One region of the Bacillus sp. FSL R5-0422 genome, then DNA from elsewhere that is predicted to be linked to it. Evidence: predicted binding sites of a transcription regulator. Region 1 holds the regulator's gene; the other holds the start of a gene.

Region 1 (6,179 bases):
TTACCACTTGTCTCATATGAATGAAAACGCCTGTGGATACACAGGTTTTTTTCATTTTTAATGAAAGCGATTTATTCACAAGCAATCCGGGTATATCCACAATTGTTAGAAAATTTCGTTATAAAATGATGGGGATGTGCATAAATATGATCTTTTATGTGGATATGTGATTAAATATCTGTGGACAAAGTGGATAAGTCTATTTTTCAAAAGAATAATAAAGAACTTATTGTGGATACTAATGTGGATAAGAAATCTCCACTAAAGGAAAAAAGAGCACCCATTAGGGCGCCCATTAAGATTCGGATAGCTCTTCCCACTCTGCGAAAAGGGATTCGAGCTCTTGATGAAATGTATCATTTTCTATTTGAATGTTTTGGACCTTCTCGTGATCTTGAAAAATAGCAGGATCACATAGAAGCTCTTCATTGTCACCAAGCTTCGCTTCAATGATAGCAATCCGTTCTTCAATTTCCTCGATTCTACGCTGCTTTTGTCTTTCTTTCTTTTTTAGTTCTTTTTCTTCTGCATAAGAAAGCTTTGCTGTTTCAACTGGCTTTGCTGCTTGTTTTTTAAGCGCCTCATTTTCTTGAATCGCCTCAAGCTCTAATTGTTCATTTTTCTTTTCAAGATAGTAGTCATAGTCACCGAGATACTCTCTTGTTTCTGTAGGTGACAGCTCGAATACTTTCGTTGCTAGGCGGTTGATAAAATAACGGTCATGCGAGACAAATAAGATGGTTCCCGGATAATCAATGAGCGCATTTTCTAAAATTTCCTTACTATCTAAGTCCAAATGGTTCGTAGGTTCATCAAGTATCAGGAAATTGGCTTTTTGGAGCATCAGCTTTGCCAGGGCAAGGCGCGCTTTTTCTCCACCGCTTAATGCATGAACGGGCTTTAAGACGTCGTCACCGGAAAAGAGGAAGTTCCCTAAACATGTCCGAATGTCTTTTTCATTCATGTGAGGATAGTCATCCCAAAGCTCATTGAGCACTTTTTTGGAGGATGTCAGTTTGGCTTGTTCTTGGTCATAGTAGCCAATGGTGACATGAGATCCAAAGGTGATGTCGCCTTTTGCAGGCTTTAATGTGTTCGTTAACGTTTTTAAAAGGGTTGATTTCCCGATCCCATTAGGACCAATGAGTGCCACGCTATCCTCGCGTTTGATCTGAAATGAAAGAGAGGATAGAAGCGGTGTTTTTTCATCATAACGAATGTCTAGATCATGTACCTTTAGTACGTCATTGCCGCTTTGTCTCGTAATATCAAAATGAAAGTTTGCGGATTTTTCATCACCTAATGGCTTATCTAAACGATCCATCCGTTCCAGCTGCTTGCGTCTGCTCTGGGCGCGCTTTGTGGTTGAGGCTCTTGCTAGATTGCGATCTACGAAATCTTGAAGCTTTGAGATTTCTTCTTGCTGCTTTTCGTAAAGCTTCATATCACGCTCTAGTTGCTCAGCTTTCAGGTCAAGATACTTACTATAGTTGCCTGCAAACTTTTTCATGGCCGTTCTTGAAACTTCATATACATGGTTCACCACTTTGTCTAAGAAGTAGCGATCATGGGACACGATCAGAATAGCGCCTGTATAATTTTGCAAATACTGCTCCAGCCATGATAAGGTATCAATATCTAAATGGTTGGTCGGTTCGTCCAGAATTAAGAGTTGTGGTTTCATTAATAAGAGCTTTCCAAGCGCTAGACGGGTTTTCTGACCACCACTTAAGGATTGAACGGTTGTCTCATCTTCAAAGTGACTAAAGCCGAGCCCATGAAGAATGGAGCGGACGTCTGCTTCGTATTGATAACCGCCTTGATCTTTAAATTCCTGCTGTAGCCTGTCGTAGGTTTTCATGAGGGAATCCAGCTCGGCACCTGTGGAAGAAGCCATTTTCTCCTCGATGGTTCTCATCTCTTGTTCCATTTTTTTTAAATGATCAAAAACCGATAATAATTCGTCTTTTAACGTACGTGTAGACGTCACATCGGTATGCTGTGCTAAATAGCCGATCGATAGGTCTTTCGGTTTGATGATCTCACCTTGTTCGTAAGACAATTGACCGGCAATGATTTTCAAAAGAGTGGATTTGCCTGCGCCGTTACGACCTACAATGGCAATTCGATCCCTTGCTTTCACTTCCAATTTTATATTCGTTAAAACGGTATCAGCACCAAACGATTTGGACAGCTGATTCAATTGTAGAATCATCATGTAACTTCACCTCTGCTATAATATGTTAAGTGTAGCTTATCAGCAGTAAACCAGCAAATATTACATACAATCGCCATATTCAAATGAAAGACAGATAGGAAAAAATAGTGTATCATTTGAGTGAGGGAGCGTTGAAAAGATGAGTCAATTTAGCCACTTTAACGAACAAGGAAGAGCAAAGATGGTCGACATTAGTGACAAATCATCTACTATGAGAACCGCTGTTGCTGCTTCAAGTGTTCGTATGATAAAAGAAGTGTTTCATAAAATAGAGCAACGTGAAATTGGAAAAGGGGATGTGCTGTCTGTTGCACAGGTTGCTGGCATTATGGCAGCAAAGCAAACATCTACCATTATTCCAATGTGTCATCCGCTTGCATTAAAAGGAGTGGATATCTCCTTTGATTGGGAGGAAGACGGAAATGCGCACATTCTGAACATACAAGTACAGGTGAAAACAAAAGGAAGTACGGGTGTGGAGATGGAAGCGCTCACCTCTGCTTCAGTATGTGCACTGACCGTTTACGACATGTGCAAAGCGATTGATAAAGGCATGATCATCGGTCCTACCTATTTAATTGAAAAGACAGGCGGGAAAAACGGTGATTTTCACAGAGCATCTGATATTTAAGTTGGAGGACCTTATATGAATATAGATCAGTCAAAAATTCCACAAGCGACAGCCAAACGTTTGCCGCTATATTACCGTTTTTTAAAAAATCTGCATGCATCAGGAAAACAAAGGGTCTCATCGGCAGAGCTTAGTGATGCAGTCAAAGTGGATTCTGCTACCATTCGCCGAGATTTTTCGTACTTTGGTGCACTTGGGAAGAAGGGGTATGGCTATAATGTCGATTACCTTTTGACTTTCTTCAGAAAGACACTTGACCAAGATGAAATGACCAATGTCATGCTCATCGGTGTCGGGAATTTAGGGACTGCTTTTTTACACTATAATTTCATCAAAAATAATAATACAAAAATTTCAATGGCTTTTGACGTCAATGAGAGTAAAATAGGTAGTGAGATAGGCGGCGTGCCTGTCTATGATTTGGATAAGCTTGAAGAGCATGTTCAAGAGGTAGGAGATATACCTGTTGCCATTTTGACAGTACCTGCCGTAGCAGCTCAACCCATTACAGATCGTTTGATTGCCCTTGGCATCAAAGGGATCCTTAATTTTACGCCGGCCCGATTGAATGTGCCGGAACACATTCGAATTCATCATATAGATTTGGCGGTTGAACTTCAGTCTCTTGTGTATTTCTTAAAGCATTACTCTATTACACAGGAGGATTGACGAAAAGGGGTAAAGGGGGTGGAGCAAATGGGTCCGATTGGTCCTGGAAGTTTGGTTCTGATTGCGATTGTTGCGCTCATTATTTTTGGGCCGAAAAAGCTTCCTCAATTAGGAAGAGCAGCAGGAGATACATTACGTGAATTCAAAAATGCCACAAAGGGTTTAGCTGATGATCAGGAAGAAAATAAGAAAAAAGAAGATCAGTAGAATAGGATGAGCTTCATGAATGTCAAAGATATGCCGCTTATGGAGCATATTGTGGAACTGCGAAAACGTTTAGTGGTCATTGCGATGTTCTTTGTTGCCTTTATGGTGGCAGGTTTTTTTCTCGCTAAGCCGGTAATTGTATATTTACAAAATACGGATGAAGCGGCAACACTGACGCTGAACGCGTTTAAGCTCACAGATCCTCTGTACGTGTTTATGCAGTTCGCATTTGTCATTGCTTTGGTTTTGACGTGTCCCGTGATTTTGTATCAGCTATGGGCGTTTGTGAGCCCTGGCTTATATGATAAAGAAAGAAAGGTGACACTTGCTTATATTCCGATTGCACTGCTTTTATTTTTAAGCGGTGTGGCTTTCTCTTATTTTATTTTGTTTCCGTTTGTCGTTGATTTTATGATACGGATGTCGAATGATTTAAATGTAGAGCAAGTCATTGGGATTCATGAGTATTTTACATTTCTGATGCAGTTAACACTTCCATTTGGCTTTTTGTTTCAGATGCCCGTTGTGTTGATGTTTCTCACAAGACTTGGCATCATCACACCGATGTTTTTATCAAAAATACGGAAGTATGCCTATTTTGTCCTCCTTGTCATTGCCGCACTGATTACACCGCCAGAGATCGTTTCCCACCTCATGGTTACTTTGCCGATGCTCGTATTGTACGAAGTGAGTATTGTCATTTCGAGAGTGACCTATCGTAAAATGCAGCAAACAGAGACAGAGGAGAAAGAAAATGATGATGTCTCATAAAAAACATCGTGATCCAAATAAGGGTCACGATGTTTTTTCTATTTTGACAGGAATTGATTGATTGCTTGGAATAGATGCTCATAATAGGCGGGTTCATGCGGGACAAAATCTTTTACACTGACTACTTTGCTTTCCTTACGTCGTTCTCCGGCTTTATCAATTTCAAAACCCTCCAGCTTCATGTTGTCAATTTTTCTAGTGAATAGCTGCTGTGCATCCATTAGCTTTGCTCTGTAAAGTCCAGCGACTTCTTCTTTTTGTAATTGAATGTTCATCTGCTCTTCTGGATGGACGTAAAGATAGACATGGCAAAATTCACGATCAGTAAAATTGTGTAGATGGATTTCATCCTGTATAACACCTGCAAAGGTCAAATCCTCAAAAGGTATAGTAAGACCGATCTCTTCTTCTACCTCTCTCATACCGTCAGAAGGCTGTTCATTTGCAAGAAGATGACCTGCTACGGTGATATCAAACAGAAAAGGAAAATCCTTTTTTACGGGACTTCTTAGCTGAAAATAGAGATACATAATGTCATGTTCCTTTTTAAGAAGCCAGAAGTGAAAGGTTTCATGCCAAAGGCCTTGGGCGTGGATATCTGATCGGGCAGCGACTCCAATCGTTTCATGCTGCTCATTTAGGATGTTCAGTTTTTCTTGTTCCATGAAAACGTGTCCCCCATAAAAAAACCATTTCCCACGTACGGAAAATGGTTTTTGATTTATTTTTGCTGCTGTTTTTTGAGTTTGACAGAGAAGGCAAACATTTTAAGCGCGATATTGATATTATAGGCCGCAAACACCATCAGCAAAATGCTGTAAAATGACCACATGTCACCTGGATTTTGAATAGCCATATAGGTGAAAGCCACACCTACGGCAAAATAAATGATGCCCCATACAACAGGGTTTCTCATGAGAAAAAGCCTCCAATAATCATTTGCATTGTTTGAGATTGTTCTTCAATCATTTTTCTTACTGGCTCAATCTGCACAAGAATAACGAGCGAGTTCATCAGCATATGAGCACCGATTGGAACAATGATTCGTTTTGTTTTCGCATATAAAAAGGCAAAGGTAAAGCCCATGGCGGTATAGAGCAAGATGTGGGGAAAATCATTGTGTACAGCAGCGAAAACCACTGAACTGACAAGTGCTCCAATGAAAAAATTCGTTTTTTCATAAACCACACCAAAGATGATTTTTCGAAAAATGATTTCCTCTAATATCGGTCCAATCAGGGCGATGACAATCACAAGCCATGGAACTGCATCCATAATGGCTAAAATGTTTTGAGTATTTTCGGATTCTCGGCCAATGCCAAATGCATATTGTTCAATCGCCCCCGCAATTGATTGTGCTAAGAGGGAAAGAAAGAAACCGACAATGATCCAAACGATTGCCGCGCCGACTGAAACCGGTGCTTCATTTCGAAGTGAAGATTTTGGCACAGTCCGAAGGATGAGCAGAATAATGATTAATCCGACACAGAAACTAATGATTGTCCATGTTCCTGACAATTTAGAGAGCTCTGCTTGTGTCATCGGTGTCTGAATGTAACCTAGCCACTTCATAATGAACACATACGGAAACGCAGAAAGCTGCACCAATATATACGTTAAGATGATGTACCAATATTGTTTTTTCAAGTAACGAAAACCCCTTTACTAAAAGAACTAGATTTA
Region 2 (6,179 bases), 270 kb from region 1:
CATTTTTAACGAACGGCCCTATTGTCATGGCGAATGAATATCATCAAACAGCAGACATTCCGATTATTGGATACGATGAGCGTGAAGCTGCCTATAAAGCAGTTGACTACTTGATTCAGTCGGGGCGGAAATCGATCGGGTTTTGCTTTGATACAGAAAGCAGTGAAGCGCAGAAACAAAGGAAACAGGGCTATCTCGACGCTCTTTCTGCCCACGGCTTGCCGCTGCATGACGATTGGTTGTTCGGTGAGGCCTTCACCATTGAAGACGGCTTTCGATTAATGGATATCATCCACGACATGAAAAATGCACCTGATGCTATTTTCACCGGTAATGATCAAGTCGCTGCTGGGCTCATTAAACAAGCCATTTCATATGGTTATCACATTCCTAAGGATCTAGCGGTGATCGGCTATGACAATCAAGACATTTGCGAGGTGACAGCTCCAACGATCACCACAATTGACATCCCGATCGTAGAGCTGGGCCAGCGATCTGTGCAGCAAATGATCGAGCTCCTGCAAGACCAAAAACCATTACAGCGTGAACATATCCAGCTACCTACCCGGCTCGTGACAAGGGAATCGACATAAAGAAAAAGACTGAGAGCTGTCTCAGTCTTTTTTAGTCTATCAACCTATACAAATTGAGCAAGAATGAATGTCCATACACACACTATGCCGAGCAGGATAAAGCTGTACTTCACAGTCTTTTGGAAGAGTTCAGATTCTTTACCTGTTTCTCCAACTGCTGCTGTAGCAATGGCGATAGATTGTGGAGAAATTAATTTCGCCATGACCCCGCCCGTTGTATTTGCTCCGATTAACAAACCAGCCTGTGAGCCGATTTGAGAAGCAGTAACTGCTTGAAGGTTGCCGAATAATGCGTTGTTACTCACGACAGATCCTGTAATAAACACCCCGATCCAGCCAAGCACTGGGCTGACAAGCGGGAACAAATCGCCTGTTTTGGCAAGTGCAAGCCCAATGGCTGAACTTAGACCAGCGAAGTTCGCCAAGTTGGCAAAGCCCATGACAAAACAAATGGTGAGAACTGGTACCCAAAGCTCTTTCACTGATGCTTTTAAGCAGGCAGCGCCTTCTTTTAATGTAATATGTCTGCTAAACAAACCTGTCAGCATCACTGCAATCAGAATGGCCGTACCCGTTGCACTGATCACATCAATTTTAAAGATCGCATCAATAGGTGTTGCTGTTTGCGCAATTGGTGGTAATTTCACAATTTGCTGATGTAAAAATGGCATTTTCACTAAAATGGTTGTCCAGTTGAGCGGGCCTCCTACAGCAAACAATGCTTTAAATGCTGGCAGACTCCATACCGTAATCACAGCAGTTAAAATATAGAACGGAGACCATGCTTTCAGCACTTCAACCCCTCGATACGTTTGTTTCTGTTCAATGGCTGGTGCTCCTTCTTCACGATAAATGTGTTTCGGCTGCCATTTTCGAAGGAATAAAGCCAAAATTCCCATACTTGCTAAAGCTGAAATAATATTGGCAAGCTCAGGACCCATTGTCACCATTGTGACAGCTTGCAAAATGGCATAGCTTCCACTCACAACAAGCAAGGCAGGGAGCGTTTCTTTAATCCCTTTGAATCCGTCCACAATGAGAATAAGTAGGAACGGAATACAGAATGAAATAAACGGAATCGTAAACACAAGGGTTTGAGATAATGCAAGCGGCGTCATATTGCCCATTTGCGCCCCTGTAATGACTGGGATACCTACAGCACCAAATGCGCCAGACGCAGCATTGGCAATTAAGCAAAGCATCGCAGCTTTCAGCGGTTTAAATCCAAGCTCTGTTAAGAGAGCGGCACTAATCGCAATCGGTACACCAAACCCAGCGGCTCCCTCTAAAAATGCGTTAAAACTAAAACCAATTAATAAGAGCTGAAGACGTTGATCTTGAGAGATTCCTGCAATACTAGAACGAATAACATCGAATTTACCAGATTTTACAGCTATTTTATAGAGCCACACCGCCATGATGACGATATATCCAATCGGCCACAGCCCATTAGATATACCGAGCAGCACAGCAGATAATGCTTTTTCAATTGGCATATGGAAGAAGAAAACCGCTGTGACAAAACTGACGATTAAGGTAAAACAAGCGGCTAAAACACCTTTTAACTTAAAAACGGTTAATGCAAGTAGGAAAAACAAAATTGGAAGCATGGCTACCAATGCACTCACGAACTCATTACCAAACGGATTATATATTTGCTGCCACATAGTGATTCATCCTTTTCTGCTCAGATAGGTTGCTTTTGATTAAAAATGAGGAGCCAAAATCTCTTTTAACACATTCACACTGTGTGCGAATTGTTCTTTTTCTGTATCATTCAGTGCAAGCTCTATCACTTCTGTTGCGCCATTTCGATTCACAAGGGCAGGTACACCAATGTAGACATCATCTGCTCCGTACTCTCCATCTAAGTAAGTGCTGACAGTCAAAATACTGTTTTCATTGTGCAGAATCGCTCTTGTTATGCGGGCCAAACTCATCGCTACACCGTAGTAAGTAGCGCCTTTTTTCTCAATAATTTGATAAGCGGCATGACGAACATTTTCCATCATCTCATCTAAATCTTCTTGTTTGTATTGATCATTTTTCTTCATTAATTCTGTAATCGGTACACTTCCGATATTCGCATGACTCCAAACAGCAAGCTCTGTATCGCCATGCTCTCCAATGATATACGCATGCACATTGTGTGCCGCTGCGTCAAAGTACTCACTGAGCATGTATCTAAATCTTGCGGTATCAAGTGTAGTTCCACTGCCGATCACTCGTTCTTTTGGAAGTCCACTGAATTTCCAAGTCGCATATGTTAAAATATCAACAGGGTTTGTGGCGACTAAGAAAATACCATCGAATCCACTTTTCATCACATTGTCTACAATGCCTTTAAATATATTTAAGTTTTTCTCCACAAGGTCAAGTCTCGTTTCACCTGGCTTTTGGTTCGCTCCAGCACAGATACACACAATGTCTGCATCCTTACAATCCTCATAATCTCCATACCATGTATTCACTGGGTGCGGAGCAAATGCTTTCCCGTGGTTTAAATCCATGACGTCACCCATTGCTTTATCTTGATTCAAATCGATGACAACCAATTCATCTGTGATCACTTGATTTATTAATGTAAAGGCATAACTGCTACCTACAAAACCTGCTCCAATAAGTGCTACTTTGTTTACTTTTTCGTTTGTCATTTATCTCATCCTCCTGAGTAAAACTAGGTTGTTTTTTGCATGTGAAGTATTTCACATTCTTATTGTGCAATACTTCACAAACTTTTGCAAGGGGGTTGCTCAAAAAAAATATGTAGCGAATTTGTGAACACACTTATTATACTTTCAAAGCGCTGTCCCCATGCATATTTCCACAAGAAAAAAGCTGCCAAACCATAGTCAGCAGCTTTATATATATTAATAAGGTCCCCAGTTGATCATCACGCCGATACAAATAAAGACAAGGCCAATGACAAACCAAATGAGTGCAAGCGGCACCATAAAACGCAGCCACTTCACATAAGGAATACCACTTGCAGCAAGCACAGCCATCAACACACCTGACGTCGGATTGATACAGTTAACCACCCCTTCGCCAAGCATGACCGCTTCTACAGCGACCTGTCTTGTGATGCCCATTAAATCAGCTAGCGGCGCAAGAATTGGAATAAAGACAACCGCTTCTCCTGATCCTGATGAAATCAAAAAGTGAAGAAGTGCACTCGCAATGTACATCCCAATCGCACCAGCAATTGGACTAAATCCTGTCAGCATACTCGCCAAGCCATTGACCACGGTATCAAGCAGCTTACCGTTTTCCAAAATGACAGAAATGCAGCGTGCCATTCCAACAATGAGTGCGCCGTAAACAAGGCTTTGACAGCCGACGATAAACGTTTTCGCAATATCATTGGCTGCTAATCCACCAAGCAATCCAGCCGCAATCGCCATGAAAATGAAGACTCCTGCCATTTCCTTATCAGTCCAGCCAAGCTGAAGCGCGCCATATAAGAAGCCCCCAAGAGACAATCCACACACTGCTAAAATCAATTTATGTCTGCCCGTAAATGCAGGCTTGTCCACAGATTCTGCATCAGATCCGCCAAGCCCCTTCGCAGGAAACCATTGATCACCCAGAAGGCTTCCCTTCTCTTTATTCTTGAGGCGTCTTGTATATAAATAGATGTACACAATACTAGATATAAGAAAGCAAAGATATATAATGACACGCAGGCCAATGCCAGAAAAAATCGGTAGCTCTGCAATCGTCTGAGATAACCCGAGTGGGGATGGAGACAAAATGGTTGCGTTAAACCCGGCATAACAGCCGATGTAAATGACCGCCGCTCCTGCTACAGCATCCCATTTCAAGGATCTTGCCACAATGATCCCGATTGGAATAAATCCGATAACAGAGTTCACGACAATCCCGGTCGTTCCAAGCACTGAAAATAATCCTCCAACAATACAAATAAACAATAATTGCTTTGTTTGAAATCTGCTGATGACATGGTGGATCATTCCGTTAATGGCACCTGTTTTCTCCAAAATGGCAATGGTTCCGCCAGTAAATAAAATGAGAAAAATAATAGAAGAAGACCCTACCATCCCCTCCTGAATAGCTGTAAAAAAGCCCACTGGACTTACGGGTGATTGATCAATGCGGTGATAGCTGCCAGGAACAGCTGTTGTAATCTCCCCTGATGTTTTTCGGTCAAATTCACCTGCTGGCACAAAATACGTGGCAATGGTACAAATGAGCGCAATGATAAATAAGAGAACATACGCATCCGGCATTTGAAGTTTTCTTTTTTGTTTCTCTGGTGGTGATACTGCTGCTGTTTTCATGTGTCAAAACCCCTTTGTCCCGATCGGAATTTCACTTAATTTTCAGAATAATCAAATGATGTGTTATATTATAAACACTGATGATATTTAAGATCAATATTATTTCACTAAAAGAATATTTTGACAGATTTTCTGTCAGCAAGGAGGCTATTCATGACAACTTTGACAAACGACATGCAGCAAACGGTGAAAGACATCTTTGAACACCTGCACGCTCACCCTGAAATCAGCTGGGAAGAAACGAATACGACGGCTTATCTTGAGGACTTATTGAAGAAAATAGGCTGTCAAACTCGAACATTTGACGACTGTACAGGAGTGATCGGTGAAATTGGAGAAGGTTCACCAGTGGTCGCGGTGAGAGCCGATATTGATGCACTTTGGCAGGAAGTAGATGGTGAGTTTCAAGCCAATCATTCATGTGGTCACGATGCACATATGACAATGGCTCTCGGCACCTTCATGGCATTAAAAGAAAAAGAGCTCCCAAACGGCACCATCCGGTTCATTTTTCAGCCTGCTGAGGAAAAAGGCGGCGGTGCGTTGAAAATGATTGAAGAAGGTGTGCTAGCAGACGTAGATTACTTATACGGAGTACATGTGCGCCCAATTCAAGAAACATTAAACGGACGCTGCGCACCTGCGATTTTGCATGGATCGAGTAATCATTACATCGGCACAATTATTGGCGAGGAAGCTCACGGTGCACGCCCGCATCTAGGGGTCAACGTGATTGAAGTGGCTTCTACCCTCGTGCAAAGACTCGCGCATATCCATGTCGACCCAAGAGTTGCACATTCTGTGAAAATGACCAACCTACATGCTGGCGGAGGCAGTTCAAACATCATCCCTGGCAAAGCTTCTTTTACATTAGATGTCAGAGCACAAACAAATGAAGTGATGGATGAACTAGAAAAAGAAATTGAAAGAGCCGTACATTCTGTAGCAGATGCCTTTGGCGCTTCCATTTCACTTTCAACAGATCATCGTCTACCTGCCGCAACTTTGAATGAGGAAGCCGTCCAGATGATGTCTCAAGCCATTGAAAAGGTTTTAGGCAAGGAGCAGCTCGATCCGCCGCTCGTAACGACAGGTGGAGAGGATTTTCACTTTTATGCTGCAAAGCTTCCGCATATCAAATCCACGATGCTTGGTTTAGGCTGTGATCTAGAACCTGGTCTACATCATCCATATATGACATTCGACCGTTCTGCTATTTTTACTGGCATTGAGATTTTGACTGAAGCTGTTTATCAAACCCTTCAGCAGCATTCATCATAAAATA

What was found. Region 1 encodes Rex, which represses fermentation and respiration genes when NADH is low (regulators of the CRP and FNR family bind a similar motif). Its sites were predicted from a motif close to TTGTGAAATATTTCACAA; they were not measured.
Region 2: MKX52_RS01725 (L-lactate dehydrogenase) is a predicted target of Rex. The motif match lies at 3,287-3,304, and genes of this name have one in related genera.

Annotation. Positions count from the first base shown of each region.
Region 1 is NZ_CP152014.1:586,279-592,457, forward strand. Features, by position in the region: gene tsaD (tRNA (adenosine(37)-N6)-threonylcarbamoyltransferase complex transferase subunit TsaD) at 1-24, shown strand, start outside; gene MKX52_RS02915 (ABC-F family ATP-binding cassette domain-containing protein) at 296-2,218, opposite strand; gene moaC (cyclic pyranopterin monophosphate synthase MoaC) at 2,358-2,849, shown strand; gene MKX52_RS02925 (redox-sensing transcriptional repressor Rex) at 2,865-3,518, shown strand; gene MKX52_RS02930 (twin-arginine translocase TatA/TatE family subunit) at 3,546-3,725, shown strand; gene tatC (twin-arginine translocase subunit TatC) at 3,732-4,496, shown strand; gene MKX52_RS02940 (NUDIX domain-containing protein) at 4,535-5,161, opposite strand; gene MKX52_RS02945 (YdiK family protein) at 5,218-5,412, opposite strand; gene MKX52_RS02950 (CPBP family intramembrane glutamic endopeptidase) at 5,409-6,143, opposite strand.
Region 2 is NZ_CP152014.1:318,255-324,433, reverse strand. Features, by position in the region: gene MKX52_RS01735 (LacI family DNA-binding transcriptional regulator) at 1-593, shown strand, start outside; gene MKX52_RS01730 (L-lactate permease) at 638-2,260, opposite strand; gene MKX52_RS01725 (L-lactate dehydrogenase) at 2,300-3,247, opposite strand; gene MKX52_RS01720 (YfcC family protein) at 3,464-4,894, opposite strand; gene MKX52_RS01715 (M20 peptidase aminoacylase family protein) at 5,048-6,175, shown strand.